Regions from separate parts of the Candidatus Clostridium stratigraminis genome, predicted to be linked through region 1. Evidence: a T-box and tRNA genes for the amino acid it is inferred to sense, from the RefSeq annotation. Region 1 holds a T-box; the other holds one or more tRNA genes.

What was found. A T-box is a leader RNA that pairs with one kind of tRNA and senses whether it is charged. The one in region 1 lies ahead of tyrS (tyrosine--tRNA ligase), so its partner is inferred to be a tRNA-Tyr.
Region 2: it encodes a tRNA-Tyr, which carries the amino acid that the T-box ahead of tyrS (tyrosine--tRNA ligase) is inferred to sense. The anticodon was not compared.

Annotation. Positions count from the first base shown of each region.
Region 1 is NZ_JBJHZZ010000004.1:120,216-130,089, forward strand. It holds gene gpmA (2,3-diphosphoglycerate-dependent phosphoglycerate mutase) at 1-97, shown strand, start outside; gene ACJDUG_RS08675 (DUF1648 domain-containing protein) at 289-507, opposite strand; gene ACJDUG_RS08680 (GNAT family N-acetyltransferase) at 653-880, opposite strand; gene ACJDUG_RS08685 (hypothetical protein) at 899-1,222, opposite strand; gene ACJDUG_RS08690 (MFS transporter) at 1,363-2,832, opposite strand; gene ACJDUG_RS08695 (hypothetical protein) at 3,034-3,189, opposite strand; gene ACJDUG_RS08700 (DUF5808 domain-containing protein) at 3,301-3,507, opposite strand; gene ACJDUG_RS08705 (class I SAM-dependent methyltransferase) at 3,551-4,195, opposite strand; gene tyrS (tyrosine--tRNA ligase) at 4,312-5,508, opposite strand; T-box leader at 5,690-5,964, opposite strand; gene ACJDUG_RS08715 (threonine aldolase family protein) at 6,064-7,080, opposite strand; gene ACJDUG_RS08720 (DUF1646 family protein) at 7,365-8,432, shown strand; gene ACJDUG_RS08725 (alanine/glycine:cation symporter family protein) at 8,568-9,874, shown strand, end outside.
Region 2 is NZ_JBJHZZ010000016.1:4,815-14,688, forward strand. It holds gene ACJDUG_RS15425 (response regulator transcription factor) at 1-664, opposite strand, end outside; gene recR (recombination mediator RecR) at 712-1,308, opposite strand; gene ACJDUG_RS15435 (YbaB/EbfC family nucleoid-associated protein) at 1,676-2,020, opposite strand; gene dnaX (DNA polymerase III subunit gamma/tau) at 2,089-3,702, opposite strand; RNA gene ffs (signal recognition particle sRNA large type) at 3,821-4,086, opposite strand; tRNA gene ACJDUG_RS15450 (tRNA-Ser) at 4,097-4,186, opposite strand; tRNA gene ACJDUG_RS15455 (tRNA-Val) at 4,526-4,601, shown strand; tRNA gene ACJDUG_RS15460 (tRNA-Thr) at 4,615-4,689, shown strand; tRNA gene ACJDUG_RS15465 (tRNA-Tyr) at 4,695-4,779, shown strand; gene ACJDUG_RS15470 (TIGR03943 family putative permease subunit) at 4,845-5,591, opposite strand; gene ACJDUG_RS15475 (permease) at 5,655-6,566, opposite strand; gene ACJDUG_RS15480 (GTP-binding protein) at 6,569-7,228, opposite strand; gene ACJDUG_RS15485 (CobW family GTP-binding protein) at 7,225-8,175, opposite strand; gene ACJDUG_RS15490 (cation diffusion facilitator family transporter) at 8,424-9,605, opposite strand; gene ACJDUG_RS15495 (biotin--[acetyl-CoA-carboxylase] ligase) at 9,794-9,874, opposite strand, start outside.

The sequences.
Region 1 (9,874 bases):
GGTTTATGAGCTTGATGATGATTTAAAGCCTATAAGACACTATTATCTTGGGCAAGATGGCGAGCTTCCTTCTGGAACTATACCAGAAAATATATAAAAATACTAACTTTGTTATATTGTCTAAATGTTATTTTTTATGGGAATCCATTATTGGATTCCCTTGGATTTTATAAGGAAATAAATATAAACTATAAATAAAATAATAATTGGTAATGGATGAAAAACCTTCCACCTTCTATATATTTGAGAATATTATTCATTAATTAATCTAGCTGAAACTTCTTTTCACTATTTATTGAAATACTTAGCTTTAATAGACTCATATATAACAAATGGGATCACCCCTAAAACAAAGGAAAACTTTTTATCAATAAACTCGTTTGCAGCTCCATTAATAGTCCAATGTATTGGTACTTTATCTGGCAAAATGGGAGCAATTAAAAACATTATAACTATGGGTATTATTAATAAGGATATATCCACTAATACACCTTTTTTAAATTTCATTTTTGCAGCTTCCTTTCTTCTTTTTTTGTAACCTGTAAGAATTTAAATATTTCTGGAGTTTCCAGCTTCCACTGAGGATCTATATGTAGCTTTTGCTTTTTACATGTATAAAGAAAGCAAAAGAATACTAATCAAAAGAATGTATCTATTTGAATTTATAAGTCATTTCACCATTTATGTCCTGAAATCCATGTTTTACATATAATCTTCTACAAGATTCAGTAGTATTTAAAACAACCTTTTTATAGCCTAAAATTTTGGCATGTCCCATAATACTATTTAAAAGTGACATACCTAAACTTTTATTTCGGTATTTTGGAATTGTGTACATATCTGTTAACATTATATCATTAATTGTTGCCATTCTAATCATATGAATCTCTCCGTTTAACTATTTAACAGGATCCTTCCAACCATCAGGTTCAAAAGCCCATACTTCTTTCCCATCTTTAGTTATTGAAAATTGAAGTTTTTTAGCCTTTTGTTCTCCCTTTTGAAAGTTACCTATTATTGATACTATATACATAGGTTTAAAAGTACTTTCTTTCTTTGTAACCTCAATTAAAGTGATTTCAGGATTTGCTTCTCCATAATTCATAGAAATTTTTTTAATTGTATTTTCAGCCTCTATTGAAATTTTATTTGACTGGACTTTTGCACATCCAGTGAAAATTAATATAACAATAATAATTAAAATACTAATTCTATTAATCATGGATAAATTTACTCCTTTTTAATATATAGGTTTTATTATTATGTTCTGCTATTCTGTATTATACCAATTATAACATATATTGGCCTTTTATAATGCTACAGCAAACTATTATTTAATGAATCGATATATCTAACTCTATATTATAATTTTTCGGTATGTTTTAAGTTATACTCTATAAAGCAATTTGAGGCATTAGCTCTTTTTTTCTTCATCAATCTTATAGCCGTAAGTACAACTCCAATGAGGCAAACAATGGCGGAACCAATATATACATATCTCATTCCAAACATAAAAACATCATTTCTACCTTCTACATAACCAAATACTTTTTTATTCATTTTAATACTCATTAAAGAATACAAAAGTAATGTAGCCATAGAAACACCAGCTGACTGTCCTAAATTTCGTATAAAAGCATTTATACTTCCGGCAATACCTAATTTATCACTTGGAGCTGAGGCCATAACCAAGGAATTATTAGGTGGTAAAAATAACCCATTTCCAATAGCCATAATGGATACATATACACACATTACCTGAATACTCGAGTTTTCATCTAAAGTTGCCATTAAGCTCATTCCTATACTTATAAGTAATAAACCTATGAAGGTTAAAAATTCTGATCCAATCCTATCTGATAAATAGCCGCTAAAAGGTGAAATTAATGTTAGTATTACAGGATAAGTTAACATGATAATACCCGTAAAGCTTGGAGTTATTTTTAAAACATTCTCAAGATAAAAAGGTTGAACAATATTGTTACTATTAATTGACATATATGATATAAAAGTACACAGTATACCTACAGAAAAAAGCGAGTTTTTAAATATTGAAAGATCTAAAAGAGGATACTTTAATTTCTTTTCTATAAATATAAATATTGTAAACAAGAAGATAGCCGTAACAAAGGCAGCTATAATTACATTATTTCCATATCCAATAGTCTCACCGGTCACAAGTGAATAAAATAGTAGGATAATGCTTATTCCGGAAAGTATAGCTCCAACAAGGTCAATATCTTCATTTTTTTCTAACTTTTGAGGTAAAATTCTAAATCCAATTATAGTTGAAATTAGTCCAAGAGGAACATTTATGAAGAATATATAATTCCAACTGAAATAAGAAACTATAAATCCTCCTAAAGGTGGCCCTATCATAGTACCTAGTGCCAAAAAGGTTCCTGATATTCCAAGGGCTCTTCCTCTCTCATTAGCAGGAAATACTTGTGTTATTATTCCTTGGTTGTTTGCCATTGCAGCGGAGGCTCCAATAGCTTGAATGATTCTGGAAATTACAAGGGAGGTAAGATTGCTTGATAATCCACAAAACAAAGAGCCTATAGTAAATATAAGTAACCCAATATTAAATATTATAGATTTTCCTTTTATATCACCTAATCTTCCGAAGAATAAAATTGTACTGACTATTGTAACCAGATAACAAATTACTATTAATTGAATAGAAGACATTGTTACAGAAAAAATATTTACCATTACTGGTAGTGCTACATTGACTATAGTGCTATCCAATGTTGCCATAAACGGAAGCAAAACTACAACACCTAATATTTTCCACCTGTTTTTAAACACATTCTTATTGCTTATTTCCATAGTTCAAAATTATATCCTTTCTTCAATTACAATTAATTTATCTTGTATTATTATATTCAACAGCTTTTTATAATGAAAATACTTAATAATTATATTATTCATAACAAAATATATAAAGAATTAAAAGACTCTAGCAATTAAATCAAAAACGCCGCAAACTTTTACTGCTTGCAGCGTTTATAAAGGAATAATAATAATCTTCTATTTTTTATCAGATATAACAAGACAAAATGTTGCTATAGGACCGAGAAATAAAGATAATAGAAACCAATTAAGGCCAGATCTGTTTTTACCTTGAGCAAGGCCTGCATTAATTAGGGCTAAGGTTCCCCATCCAACATAAAACTCATTATTCATACAAAGCCTCCTATAACAAAAATTTATTACTTGTTAATATCTAGAAAAGAGAATACTAATTAAAATATGCATTATATTATTGTATGTTCATTAAGTATGGTATTAGAATAACTATCTATAAAATTTGCGGAAAATCACAAAACAAATTAAAGCCAAAATAAGAATCCATGAAATTGGGTTTGCCCAGTTAACAGTCTTACCAATTCCATAGACCTTAGGAACTAGAAAATTTGAATCCTCTTTATTAAAGTAGAAAAATTCTCCATGTTTTTTCCTGTATTCTTCTATTTCTTCCTTTGTCCATTTTCTTCTTGCCATAAATTAGACCTCCTTAAAATATCTATTTATATGGAATTTTAGACTATTTCTTTGCTCCATGTACAAAATAATGCCAGCCGCTGGTATCATCATAAATATCCTCTATATGTCTTATTTTAATAATGTTGAAATTACAAAGCAGTCTTTTAACCCCTTTAAGGTCTGAATAAAAATGGGGTATACCTACCTCTGGTTCTTCTGTTTTGATAATTGTATTTTCATCAAGTCTTGGATAATTCTTGCTTATAAAAGATGGACTGTTCTTAGAACAGAGAGTAATAAAAAATTCTCCGCCGCTTTTAAGAACTCTGTTTATCTCCCTTATAATAGTCCCAATTCCGTAAGTATTAGTATGAGATATAACATGATAAGCAAGTAAGCAGTCAAAGGCATTATCCATATAAGGCAGTTTATTTATATCGCCAAGAGCAGTATTAATGCTTAGGCCTAACTCTTCAGCCTTACTATTTAGAGTATCTAATCCAACTTGCGATAAATCCAGGCTGTAAGTATTAAAGCCATTTTCTGCAAATAAAATTGAGTGTCTGCCAAGCCCACAGCCTAGATCTAAAAATTTTGAAAACCCTAGTGCTTTCCATCTATTCACATAGTAATATACATCCTCAGAAGGCTCTGACCATAAGGTATCCTCGACTACTGACCAATTCCACTCTTTTGAATTAACCATCTTATTTTTATCCCCTAAACAAATATACTTTCTTTGTATTAATTATATTCAATTATATGGGTAATTCATAAGAATTACAATTTATTTATAGAATAACTTGTAAATTATTCATTGCTCTATTGCAACAGCTTAATAAAGTTCCTCTTTCCAACTTGAAGAATGTCATTATTGTTAAAATTAAACTTCATGGCATCAAATATTTTTTCTCCGTTAAGCTTAATACCGCCCTGTGCTATAAGTCTTCTAGCCTCACTTTTAGAGCTTATTAAATTTGAATTTATTAATATTTCTATTAAAGTTTCCCCAGGACTAAGCTTAAATTCTGGAATATCAAGAGGAACTTCATTTTTTTGAAAAAGGCTTTTAAAGTATTCTTCTGAGAGTTTAGCTTCAGCTTCCCCATGGTATAAGCTTGTAATTTCCTTAGCTAGTATCATTTTAACATCTCTTGGATTTACTCCTTTTTTAAGCTCCTCCTTAATTTTATCAATTTCATCAGGATGAATATCTGTAGCAAGTTCAAAGTATTTAATTATTAAATCGTCAGGAATTTGCATAGTCTTAACATACATATCTTTAGCAGGCTCATTAATTCCGATATAGTTTCCAAGGCTTTTACTCATCTTATTAACGCCATCAATACCCTCAAGTATAGGCATAAAAAGTGCTACCTGCGGTTCTATTTCATAATCCTTTTGTAAAGTTCTGCCCATAAGAATATTAAATCTTTGATCCGTTCCTCCAAGTTCAATATCTGCATTTATAGCCACAGAATCAAAGCCCTGCATTAGTGGGTAAAAAAACTCATGAATTCCAATACTCTGCTGATTATTAAATCTATTTTTAAAATCTTCTCTTTCAAGCATTCTTGCTACTGTGTATTTCCCTGCAAGCTCAATTACTTCTTTAAAATTTAGCTTAGAAAGCCACCGACTATTAAAGGTCAATTTTGTTTTATCTTTGTCTAATATCTTAAATACCTGCCTTTCATAGGTTTTTGCGTTTTTCAAAACTTCCTCACTTGTAAGTTGTTTTCTAGTTTTTGACTTACCTGTAGGATCACCGATCATGCCTGTAAAATCACCAATAATTATTACAATTTGGTGATCTAAATCCTGTATTTGCTTCATTTTTCTAAGCACAACAGCATGGCCAAGATGAATATCTGGAGCTGAAGGATCAAGTCCAAGCTTAACTATAAGGGGCCTATTTTCCATTTGTGCTTTTGATAATTTTCTTTCTAAATCCTCTAGACTTATTACTTCAGCAGCACCTTTTGTTATTATCTTGATTTGTTCTTTTACACTAATCATTTTTATTCCTCCTATTTAGTCGGAAGCACTGAGTAGTTTAAGACCAGTCACTCCCGTTGGCAACACTGGTTAGTCTAGCTTACCGATTGCTCATGGTTAGGCTACCCGTAGAAGCCCACTTAGGACTTTAACCTCCTCTTTTTTAATTTCAAAAAAACAAAAGCTCTCGTCCTTTATTTCCATAAAGGACGAGAGCATAAACCCCGTGTTACCACCTTAATTCATTAATATGTCACCATATTAACCTCTTCAAGTACAGTTTTACTAAACGATACTCTATCACTATAACGGGTAAAGGGCTCCGTAAACAGCCTATTAAATTAAGGTAATATCCTTAATTACAATTCAGCCTTCTGCTCAGAGACGTATTCAAATATTGTTTCTTGACCCTCTCACCAACCGGGAACTCTCTGTAAAGAAAATTAATATTCTACTCTTTCTCATCAAAGCATTTTATTATTATTTTTATATATTATATAACAGTTTAAGGAATATTACAATAGATAAATCATATTCTCATATGTGTTTATTAAATCTTTAATCTAAAAACCTAATTTAATCCAAAGCTTCGACAAAGTCCAATACATTCTCTTTTTTAGTAGCCCAGGAGGTTACAAGGCGTATTGCAGAATTCTCTTCATCAACCTTCTCCCAAATATAAAAAGAGAAGTTTTTCAAAAGTTTTTCAATTAACTTATTTGGAAGTATGGGGAATATTTGATTTGACGGAGAATCAATTAAAAATCCATAGCCAGCCGCCTTAATTCCGTCCCTTAATATATAAACCATATCATTTGCATGTTTTGCCAAGTCAAAGTATAGGTCATCCTTAAAAAGTTCAAGAAACTGCATTCCAAGAAGTCTTCCTTTAGCAAGCATAGCCCCCTTTTGTTTAATAAAAAATCTAAAATCCTCTTTTAGTGAATCTTTACAAATTACTAAAGCTTCCCCTATTAAGGCACCGTTTTTAGTTCCACCTATGTAGAAGGCATCAACTAGGTTACCTAGGTCAGAGAGTTTTAGATCATTAGCTTCTGAGCAGAGTGCAGATCCCAGTCTAGCCCCGTCAACATATAAATATAGTTTGTTTTCTCTGCAGAATTTGCTTAGCTCTTCTAGTTCCTTTTTGGAATATATAGTTCCAATTTCTGAAGAATTTGATATGTAAACTAATTTTGGCTTTACCATATGTTCATCTATATAGGCCTCTAATGCAGGCATAATAAGCGAAGGAGTAAGTTTTCCATCACTAGATGCTATAGAAATAACCTTATGACCTGTATTTTCAATAGCTCCAGTTTCATGAACCAGTATATGTCCTGTATTTGCCGCAATAGCTGCTTCATGCGGTCTTAAAAAAGAAGAAATAATAGTTAAATTAGTCTGAGTTCCTCCTGGTATAAAATGAATATCTATATCTATGCGCCCAATTTTTTTCTTAATTAATTCAGCTGCCTTTATGCAGTATGGGTCCTCTCCATACCCTTCAACCTGTTCCATGTTCGATTCAAGGAGAGCATTTAGTATTCTAGGATGAGCTCCCTCACTATAATCATTCTTAAAGCTGTACATTTATATAACCTCCTTCTATGGAAATACAAGGTAGTTTAAGTTTTGCTACTTACAAGCTACTCGTTAAAGTCCATTTAGAACTTTATCCTCCATTATGTTACAATAAAATTATAACCTACTCCTCACCTTTTATCAAAATAAAAATAAATTTAGAATTGCATTGTAATTATAATATCATTCTTGCAGTAAATCAGGGTACTATTTAAGAGTTTTCTAAATAAGCTTTATTTTTATCCAAATTATGTTAAAATGATAGTGTAAAATAAAAGAAAGCGGTGATTATTATGTTTTTAGGATTAGTAATTATCCTATTATTGGTGCTTACTTTGCCTTTTAAGATTAAAATCGTAGAACACAACCTGGAGGTCTTTCTTTTCTTAATGGGTATTTCATCAACAATTGTTTCTGGGGTTTTAAACACCCACCTAATACTTGATGTTTTTCAAAATAAACTAATTTATTTTATAGCTTTAGCTGTTTTAATAGCAGGGTTAATTTTTAAAGCTTTAAAGGAGAAGGTTCAAGGGATTATAAACATTATTTTAAAAAAACTTTCCCTCAAAATTTTCATCTTTTTAGTAATTGTAATTTTAGGACTAGCCTCCAGTGTTATAACTGCAATAATTTCTGCATTATTATTGGTGGAAATAGTTAACGCTATGCCGATTAAAAGAAAGGATAAGGTAAATATCGTTATACTTGCCTGCTTTTCAATTGGTCTTGGAGCGGTTTTAACCCCCGTTGGAGAGCCACTTGCAACTATAGTTATCTCAAAGCTTAATGCTAACTTCTGGTATCTTGCAGAGTGTTTAGGTATTTATATTATTTCTGGTGTGTTACTTATGGGACTACTAGGTGCATTTATTATTAAAGCTGATAAGGTCAAGGTACATGACGATTTTAAAGCTGTAAACCATAAACATGATGAGGATTATTATTTTCTTGATCCAGATATTGATAATGAAACTTATAAGGAAGTAATATTTAGAGCTTTAAAAATATTCCTTTTCATATTTGCACTAGAACTATTAGGTGCAGGTTTTAAGCCACTTATTGATACATACATTATAAATTTAGATAGCAAACTGCTTTATTTTATTAATATGATTTCTGCAGTTTTAGATAATGCAACTTTAGCTGCTGCCGAAATTAGTCTAAAAATGACAAAGATACAAATTGAGTCTGTACTTATGGGACTTCTAATCAGTGGAGGTATGCTCATACCAGGAAATATTCCTAATATAATTTCAGCTCATAAACTTAAGATTAATAGCAAAGAATGGGCCAAGCTTGGTGTTCCTGTGGGAGCTGCTCTAATGCTCTTATATTTTGTTATTATCTTTATATTTTAATATAATCGCCATAAGCCAAGCGGGTAACCCTTGGCTTAAAAATTGTGTTAATTTGTCGGAAAATTCAGAATTGATTAATTTGGTAATTAAATGTATAATTTAGTTGTAAATAAATAAAAAAGAGGGGGAATTTTTATGGAATCGTTCGGAAAACTAATAGCCCAAATTGATGGATGGCTTTGGGGCCTGCCGCTTATTATTTTATTGTTCGGCACTCATCTATTCTTAACCTTTAGGCTTAAATTCATTCAACGTTATATAGGCAAGGCTATTAAGCTTTCTGTAACTAAGGACGATTTTGCAGAAGGTGATGTAAGTCAATTTAGTGCATTATGTACGGCTCTAGCAGCTACAATTGGTACTGGCAATATTGTTGGAGTTGCTACAGCAGTGGGACTTGGTGGTCCTGGTGCAGTTCTTTGGTGCTGGCTCACTGGTGTATTTGGAATAGCTACAAAATATTCCGAAGCTCTATTATCAGTAAAATATCGTGTAAAGACTAAGGATGGTACAATGGCAGGCGGACCTATGTATGTTCTTGAACATGGACTTAAGGCTAAGTGGGCCGGGGTTTTGTTTGCAATCTTTACTAGCGTTGCTGCTTTCGGTATAGGTTGTATGGTACAAGCTAACTCAGTTTCAGCAATGACTTATGAGACATTTAAAATTCCTACTTGGGCCACAGGAATAATAATAGCTGCATTGACAGCGGTTGTTATACTTGGCGGAATAAAAAAGATAGCTAAGGTTTGCGATATCCTTGTTCCTTTTATGGCTATTTTTTATGTATTAGGCTGCTTAATACTTTTAGCTTTAGGTTATAAAACTATTGGCAGTACAATTAGCTTAATTATTTCAGATGCTTTCTCACCCCAAGCTGCTGTTGGCGGATTTGCTGGTGCTGGCGTTATGTTGGCTATGAGATATGGTATTGCAAGAGGACTTTTCTCAAATGAATCAGGTCTTGGTAGTGCACCTATAGTAGCAGCTGCTGCTCAGACTAGAAACCCAGTTAAACAAGCCCTTGTTTCCTCAACAGGAACCTTCTGGGATACAGTTGTAGTATGTGCAATGACCGGTTTAGTGCTAGTAAATTCAGGTGCTTGGCAGCAAGGCTTAAAGGGAGCTGCGCTTACTAAAACAGCCTTCGCAGACATACCAGTTGTAGGTCCTATAATTTTAACAATTGGTCTTTTAACCTTCGTATTTTCAACTATACTTGGATGGTCCTACTATGGTGAAAAGGCAATTGAATACTTATTAGGTAAAAAAGCAATTTTGCCATATAGAATACTTTGGGTTATATTTGTTTTTGTAGGCTCAATATTCTCACTAAACTTAGTATGGGATTTAGCTGACTTGTTTAATGGGCTTATGGCAATTCCAAACCTAGTAGCATTATTAGTACTAAGTCCGATAATTGCAAAGGAAACTAAAAAATA
Region 2 (9,874 bases), on a different contig from region 1:
TGGTAACTGTTATATTTATTATCTCCAGCATTATACTTTTTAACACCATAGCAATTTTATCTATATTATAGTTAAAGATTACAGCAATTTTGTCTATAACCGTTGAAATAAATAAGATAGCTCTCATATCACCGTTTCTTATATATTCAGCAATTTGGGTCTCATCAGCTATTTTTATAAAAGCATCTATTCTCTTTAACCTTTCCTCTTGTCTTTTCTTATCTCTTATAAATTGTGCAGCACGAGCTAAAGTTATTTTAAGTTCAAGTTCATCTACTGGTTTTACCAAGTAGTCAAAAGCTCCAAGGGAAACAGCTTGTTTACAATACTTAAATTCACAATTTTCACTCATTAACACTACGCATGGACATAGATTCATTTCTTTATTTATTTTTAATAATTCTATACCATTAACCTTAGGCATCCTTATATCAGTTATAATTAAATCTACAGGATTTTCAGTAAGCTTTGTTATAGCTTCCTGCCCATCCCTAGCTTCCTCTGTAATTTTAAAACCTGTATCTTCTCCCCAAATTTTTAGCATTTTAAATTCTTTTCTTGCTAAGTCCATATCATCTACAATCATTGCCTTAAGCATTTCATTCACCTTTCTAATATATATAGCAATTTCATTTTGTCTATCTGCTAATAGCCTTATTAGCAAATTTTTTATTATGTTAGTAAGGTTTGTGTGCGTAATAATTAAATAACTTAAATCTCTCTTCTTCCTTCTAAAGCCTTGGATAGGGTAATCTCATCTGCATAATCTAAATCTCCGCCTACCGGTATTCCATGGGCTATTCTTGTAACCTTAACTCCTAGAGGTTTTATAATTTTAGATATAAACATTGCTGTAGCTTCTCCTTCAATATTGGGGTTTGTAGCTACAATAACCTCCTTAATATCTCCGTTAAGTCTCGATATAAGCTCTCTTAATTTTATTTGCTCAGGGCCTCTTCCTGCCATAGGGGAAATTGTACCATGGAGCACATGATATACCCCATTATACTCCTTTACCCTTTCCATGGACATAATATCCTTTGGCTGCTCTACTACGCATACTGTGCTCTTATCCCTGCTTGGATTACCGCAAATAGCACAGGGATCACTATCTGTAAAATTACCGCATACTGAGCAGTACTTAATTGTACCTCTTGCCTTAACTAATGCCTCTGCAAAGCCACGAACCTCATCCTGAGGTAGGTTTAGTATATGGAGAGTAAGTCTTTGTGCAGTTTTATAGCCTATGCCTGGGAGTCTCCCAAACTCTTCTATAAGTTTTTCTATAGCTACTGGATAAAAATCCATAATCTTTTCCTCCTTTTAGTGGTCACACAGGGTAATTTAACCCATTCGCTCCGCTCACAAATTACCCGCAAAAGCCAATTTATGGCTTTTGCCTCCTTTGGTGGTCACACTGAGCAATTAAGCTCTCTCGCTCCCACTCGATAATTGCTCGTAAATGCCCATTTAGGAGATTTACCTCCGTTTTCACTTTTAAATAAATTAAGAATGAAAAATTAAGTACAAAATACCGCCAAGAATTGATTTAACCCTTTAGCTGTATTTTTTAATTCTTCATTCTTTATTCTTCATTGCTTATTACTTGTTAATTCTGGTAGTTTTAATCAGCTATCAAAAAAATAGATTAATTATCTTATTGTTTCTAAAATTATTAAAACATTCCTGGTATATTAAGTCCGCCTGTTAATTTTCCCATTTGATTTGCTGTATCTTCTTCAGCCTTTCTAAGAGCAGCATTACAAGCAGTCATTATTAAATCCTGTAACATTTCTACATCGTCTGGATCTAATACTTCTGGATCTATTTTAATATCTACAAGTTGTTTTTTTCCATTTACTATTACAGTTACAGCACCGCCTCCAGCTTTTTCTTCATAGGTTTTGCTTTCAAGATTCTTTTGCATATCTTCCATTTGCTGCTGGAATTTTTGTGCTTGCTTCATTAGATTATTCATGTTAGCCCCGCCGCCAAAGCCAGGGAAACCACCTTTTGGCATACTATACCTCCTAAAAATACATTATTTATTATTTAATTAAATTAATATACATAATTAACATTATATACTTATTGGTCAATTATTTCTACAACTTCCTCACCAAAAGTTTCTTTTAATATGTCTTCAGGTGATTTTACTATCTCTTTTTCCTCTACAGTATATTTTATTCTCACCTTTTCTTTTAATACTGAAGAAACCACATCCTCAATTACCTTTTTAATATCCTCTCTTTCTAATCTCTGTTTGCTAAATGCATACTGCTTATCAAATTTAACATCTATTATTCCATCTTTACAATTAACTACTTCACCTGTACCAAGTAGAGCAGAATTTGCAGCAGTACTTCTAACCTTTACCATTTCTAATATATCTCTCCAAGATTTTCTAACAGTGTCTAAGGTTAAGGCGGAGGCAGTATTTTTTTCTTCAAATTCTTCTATTTTATTAACTTCTGTCTTTTTTACATCTAAGGCAGGAGATTTTTTAACAACTTTAACCGGTTGTACATCACTTGTAGCAGCTACAATTTTACCGCTTTTTAATATTTCTTCAAGCTTATTAATTCTAGAAAGAAGAACCTCCTTAGAAGTATCATATTCAATTTTACATAACTTTATAATAGCAAGCTCTAAAAATATTCTGCTTTGCTTACTCCATTTTGACTGTTCTTCTGCTTCCTGCAGAATCCTTATATTTCTCATAAGCTCTTCTACTCTTATTTTTTGAGCCTGCTGCCTTAAACTCTCTATATTCTCAACTGACATATCCAAAATTTCTTCTGGATTCTTACTTATTTTAGCCATCATTAAATTTCTCGTATGGCTAATCATTTCTTTAATAAAGTTGTAGATATCCTTGCCGCTAAAAACTATATCATCAACAATTTTCATGGACTTTTCCACATCTTTGTCTATTACTGCATCTGTAAGCTTTAGTAAATTTTCATTTGTAACAAGTCCAAGCATATTTACTATTTCATCATATTCTACTTTGCCATTTCCCATAGAAATTGCCTGATCTAGTATACTTAATGCATCTCTCATAGCTCCATCGGACATTCTGGCAATAAGATTTAAGCTTTTATCATCAGCAAAAACCCCTTGTTCCTTAACTATCTTTCTAAGCAGCCCGTAAATATCTTCGCTTCTTATTCTCGTAAAGTCAAACCTTTGACATCTTGAAAGTATAGTTATAGGAAGTTTTTGAGGATCTGTTGTAGCCAAAATAAAAATTGTTCTGCTTGGCGGCTCCTCTAGGGTTTTAAGAAAGGCATTAACGGCGCCATCAGAAAGCATATGAACTTCATCCATTATATATACCTTATATTTTGCTTCCCTTGGAGGATACTGTACTTCATCTATAATATCTCTAATATTTCCCACTCCATTATGTGAAGCAGCATCTAATTCAACAACATCTATTGCAAGCCCCGAATTTATACTTTTGCACATTTCACACTTATTACAGGGCTCTCCCTCTTGTAAATCCAAACAATTTACCGCCTTTGCCATAATCTTAGCAGTAGAGGTTTTTCCTGTTCCCCTTGTACCACATAAAAGATAGGCATGGGCTATTCTATTATTTATAATCTGATTTTTTAGAGTTGTAGTTATATTTTTCTGACCTACTACATCATTGAAATTTTTAGGTCTCCATTCTCTATATAAAGCGGTATATGCCATTTTCTCACCTCTTTGCTACTTATATTATACCTTAATGTAATATCCTTTAACACAATATAATCAAAAAAATAAAAAAGATGCCTTAAGCATCCTTTAATCTAGTTTCAATTATTTTAAACCGTGCACCTCGCCTCGACTGATAGCATATAAGCGGTAGCTATACAGTTAGCTCAAACCAGGTTTCCCTACGGCACACGAAAATATTCACTTACCGCTGCTTCCTTCCGGACCTGACGGGGTTCATGAGTTTTCGTTGCGTAGGACCCGATTCTCAACGCCACTTTTATAGACCAGACCTTACACGCTAGAGCCTAAGCGAGGAATTCAACCCTGCTGTAGCGGATTGCAGGTTACAGGGCACCGCTAGTTCCCCATCTAGCACGGAAAGTTCAACTGGCGGAGAAAGGGGGATTCGAACCCCCGGTAGAGTTTCCCCTACACACGCTTTCCAGGCGTGCTCCTTAAACCACTCGGACATCTCTCCATATACTCATGAAACTAAATTGTTTATTTGTAATCATTAAGTGTTAAACCTAACGACAAGTTAGATTATACTATGTATTTTTATTTATTTCAATATATTTTTATATATTTATTAATGGAACCTTTAGCATTATTACTTAATTTTTGTATAAGATTTATGTAAAGACTCATAATATAGTTGTAATCTCAAGTTTAAACTGACTTTATATCAAAATCAAAGGAAAACATACTAAAACGAAGATAATATGGTTTAATTTAAAAATTTAGTCTATAATACCATTTGATAAGATATTATATTCTATGTATAATAAAATTCGTCGGTTAGATAAATAAATTGCATGGGCGCATAGCTCAGCTGGGAGAGCATCTGCCTTACAAGCAGAGGGTCACAGGTTCGAGCCCTGTTGTGCCCACCATGTAACTTAATATGCTGGCATGGCTCAACGGTAGAGCAGCTGACTTGTAATCAGCAGGTTGTAGGTTCGATTCCTATTGCCAGCTCCACTTTTGGAGGAATTCCCGAGCGGCCAAAGGGGGCAGACTGTAAATCTGTTGTCAGTGACTTCGATGGTTCGAATCCATCTTCCTCCACCAAAAGATATACGCAAGTATATCTTTTTTATTTATGCAAAACTTTATATTTCGTAAGGTTAGCTAATTTATTCATATATATATGGATTTCCGGGCCTAATTATACTCGTAACCTTCTGTGCAATAATTAATGGAAGCTTTCCATTAATCTTGCTATTCTCATTTTCCTTAAAGCTTACTACTCCTTCTACCCTTACCCATGTATCATTACTTAAAACCTTATTATCATTAGTTTTACACAGGATACCAATAACCTGAGAATCAGCAGCGCAGCAGTTTACTAATAGTCTAGTAATAATAAATTCATCCTTATTAAGCTTATCTTCTTTTGTTATATAACCACTAATTATTATATCCTTTCCAAGATGTTTTTCAAGATTTTCACTTAAATCTTCAAAATAATGAATGTAGTTTCCATCATTAAAACTAATTACATTTCCATTTATCACATCATCCTTGGTATGAGTATGACTTCCTATATTCTCAGTTCTGCTTGAACTTACAAAAGTAATACCTTTTTTCTCTGCTATTTCAGAATTTAAGCCTCTTGGTGCAATAAATATTCCTATAATTAAAACTAAAATAAAAAGTACATAGCCTTTCTTGAATTTAATTCTTGTTTTAACTGTAAATACATTGAAGATTTGCAGTATAGTAAGTTCTCCAAAGACTACTAAAGAAAATGCTGAATACTTAGCAAGCTTAGGATGGACAAACATTGTAATCTTGGTAGATGAAAGTAAATAACAGATGTAAAAGGTAAATAGGAGCAAAATTATAAACCATATAAATTCATTAATATTAAATCTTTTCATTTTTTATCCCCTTTATATTAACAAATAAAGTCTCACCTACTCTCTTCGTATTCAAACATGCAATTATAATTTAAAAAACACATTTATAATATAGGCTGCAGCGAAACAAAATGAGAATATTAAAATAAGCTGCTTTACAATAAAACCTTTCTTAAAAGAGTAATTTAGCATTAAAGTGTTTTTAATGTCTATCATAGGCCCTAAAAGTAAGAATCCAATTATGCTTCCTAAGGTAAATTGTCCTAGGAAGGTGCTTCCAATAAAAGCATCAGCCTCAGAGCATAGCGAAATTAAAAATGCAAAGAGCAGCATAACAATTATAGAATATGTAGAATTCTGGCCTAAACTTGAAATCTGTTCTCTAGGTACAACTACTTGAAAAGCAGCTGAAACAAAAGCTCCAATTATAAGAAACTTACCTATATCATAGAGTTCAGCGCTTACATGATTAAGAATCTCAATAAACCTTGAAGTTTTCTTTTTATAATTATGATTATAGCCGCAGGAACAGACATCTTCGTAGTCAGAATAAGAAGGCTTTAAACAGTTTAAATTTTCTATAGCTCCCATTATAGCTCCAATAGTAAACGCGATAATAAAGCCTCCCAGTCCTCTTATAAGCACTACATAAGGTCTTCCATGAAAGGCATAGTATGTGGATAAGAGGACAACTGGGTTAACAATTGGCACCGAGAGCATGAAAGCCACAGCCATGTTTATTGGGACTCCCTTTTTTATTAATCTTCTTCCAATAGGAATAACTGCACATTCACAAATAGGAAAAACAAATCCTGTTAGTGATGCAATGAGAATACCTATAAATTTATTTTTAGGCAATAGTTTCGCTATGATACTTTCAGATACAAAAACCTGAATTAGAGCTGAAATTATAACTCCTAACAATACAAACGGAAGAGCTTCTAGTATTATACTTATAAAGATCACAGAAAAATTTTGTAATAGCTCTGTATTCAATTTTATCTACTCCTAACAACCTTGTTCGCCTGTCTATTTTTTATCTTAATAATAACTTTTTTTATTAATCCCCTATCTATAATATCTGACCTTTTAAGTACTTCATTTAATTCCTGCAGGCTTCCATTCTTTAAAATGATAGCCTTGGGATTTAACTCCTTTAGTTTTTTTAAAGCCCGATTTTTTTCTTTAAGAGTTATGTTATTACAATTGTTAATTACTATTAAATTGCTGTTTATAATAAAGGGCTCTATAAGTTCCTTCATATTATTATAATAGGCAAAGAAAGTTGAAGCTTCCAAAAGATTATAAATTATAGGCTCTCTTAAGCTTTCTTTTATAGCTCCATCTTCAAGTACAGTTAAAATTTCCTCTAAAAGCCTTGTTCCATTATATTCGATAATAATTCTGTGGGGCTTATAAAAGTCTATCATTTGTTTAAGAAATGCTGCAGTTAGATTTTTAGAAGTGACTAATTTCCTTACAATAAGCTTTGACTTAGGCTTTTCAATTATTTTAATTTCCGTATTACCAATTTCACCTTGAATTATTATGACTATTTCTCCTGATACAAGTGAATTTTCTAATAGTGCATTTATAAAGGTTGTCTTACCAGAGCCTAAAAAACCCGTTACTATTTCAATTTCTGTCTTAATATTCATATAAACAACTTTTTAAGCGCGGCTTTATTTAAATGCACTCCAATAATACATACTCTGCTTGTAAAGTCTGCTTCAGCTTTTTTTAGATTAAATTCCTCTGGTACATAATCAAATTGGATCCATTCACCTTTTTCAAGCTCTACTATTCCTTTTGCTCTTAAAACACTTCCATAAAGGTTATCTTTATTTATCTTGTCCAATATGCTTTTTATTTTAGATGAGCTGAACTTTTTAGCTGTTTCAAATCCTATGCTTTCAAAACTTACGCTTTCTCCTTTAGTTGTTTTATAAGAAGCATTTAAATTAACTTTTTTTAATAAATTTACTTCCTTATGGATACTTTCTCTTTCATAGTCCTCACTTATTTCTATAATTCTTTTTGCAGATAAATTATCCCAGGGAGTAGTAACAACAAAAGCTACCTTGTTTAAAGCGTCCAGTGCTTCCTTAACTGCAACTAATTTCTCAAGGCCTACTCTTTGACTTCTACTTAACATTATGGTTTTGGCATTTACTATTTGATTTTTATAAAACTCCCCAAAATTATCTAAATACATATTAAATTTTAAAATATCCACTACAGTAATTATCATATTTACTTCTGTGAATTTTCTTAACTCCTCGCTGTTACATATGTTTATTATTTCTGATAGCTTTGCAACTCCTGAGGGTTCTATAATAATTCTATCTAATTTGTATTTTCCCAAAACCTCTAAAAGAGCCTTCTTAAAATCTCCAGTTATGCTGCAGCAAATACAACCTGCATTTATTTCCTTTATCTTTGTATTCGTGTCTCTTAAAATACTCCCATCTATACCAACTTCCCCGAATTCATTTTCAATAATTGCTATTTTTTCTTTATACAGTTCTTCACTTATTAGTTTTTTAATGAGTGTGGTTTTTCCTGCACCTAAAAATCCTGAAATTATATCTATTTTGACCTTCACACTGACCTCCTTGTATTCCTTATTCTGTACATGACATTATTAATGTCATGCTCCTTGTAATAAACAACACTGTACTATTTAATTTTATTTTTTAAATAAAAGATTTATACTATTTTATGTGATAATTTAATCTCTAAATAAAAAAAGACTCCAGCATCTATGCTGGAATCAGATTAATAAATAATTTTTATAATTGAAATACAAAATTATATGAAAAACTTCAAAACTATAAGAAATATAGTCTAATCCTAGTGAAATTCTCTATCAAGAGTAACAATACCTCTATACTTGGGAGATATAGTATTAATAGCTTCTTGTATTTGACCTTCTATCAATTTTTTTTGTTCTTCTAATGCATAGGACTTGTTAATTACTGCATCAAAAATTAAGGTTTTTTCCTCTCCTTTACCAACAACTCTAAAGTCATGTATAGATAATACACCATTAATTTTACTAAGCCTTTCCTGTACCTCATCCTTTAATAAGTTTACCTCTGGGCAATCTATCTTAACAGGATCCATATGGATGGATAAATATATATTATATTTATCACCTACTTCCTTTTCAGCTTTATCAATAACATCATGTATGTCCATTATTGATACATCATAAGGAACTTCAGCGTGCAGTGACGCCATATATCTTCCCGGACCGTAATTGTGTATGACTAAGTCATGAACTCCAAGTATATAGGGATATTCTTTTAAACTTTTTATTAGCTCCTCTACAAATTCCTCACTTGGTGCTTTTCCAAGCAAAGTTCCTATCGTATCTCTTAAGAGTTCAACTCCAGAATGAAGAATAAACAGTGATACTACAAAAGCAACATATCCATCTATAGGAAATGAAGTAAATCTAGTTACCAATAAAGAAAAAGTAACCATAGATAGTACTAGTATATCAGTAAAGGATTCTAAAGCAGACGCCTTTAAAGCAGAAGAATTTATTATTTTACCTAAATAAGCAGTAAATCTATTAAGTGTAATTTGAAGCGGAAGAGCCAAAAGCATGCAAATAAAGCTTATAAAATTAAAAGGTACATTTACTGGATGTAAAATACGCAGTACTGAACTTCTAAGGAACTCATAGCCCACTACGAGAATAGCTACTGAAAAAAGCAGCGCAGTAAGATATTCAATTCTCCCATAACCAAAAGGATGCTTATCGTCAGCTGGCTTGTTTGCAAATTTGAAACTGATTATTGTAACTAAAGACGATAATGCATCTGTAAGATTATGAAAGGCATCAGCAGTAATAGCCATGCTATTTAATAAAAGACCGATAACAAGCTCTGCAGTAAGAATAGTAGTATTAATAATTATTCCAACCACTCCTCCTAAAGCGCCATAAGCTTCTCGGGTTTTATCGGAATTAACATTTTTATAATCCTTTACAAATTTATGAATTAAAAAATCAAAAATCACCTTCATTATACCACTCTCCTCTAACACAATATATTTAGAGATATTAATATTATACCACCATTTTACAATGGAAATTGTTTATAAAAAAAAGTCCTTTGAGGACTTTTAATATGTTTTCATCATTATTCACTTCTTAATTATTATTTTTAGCTTGCTTCATGAAGTAAGAAACATTCCTTTTCCACATTTGCTTCTTAGGTAGTAGAAGAAATATCCCCATGCCAGCTATGCAAAGTCACTTCACCAGAAATAACCTTTTCAGTTTTTCCATCTTT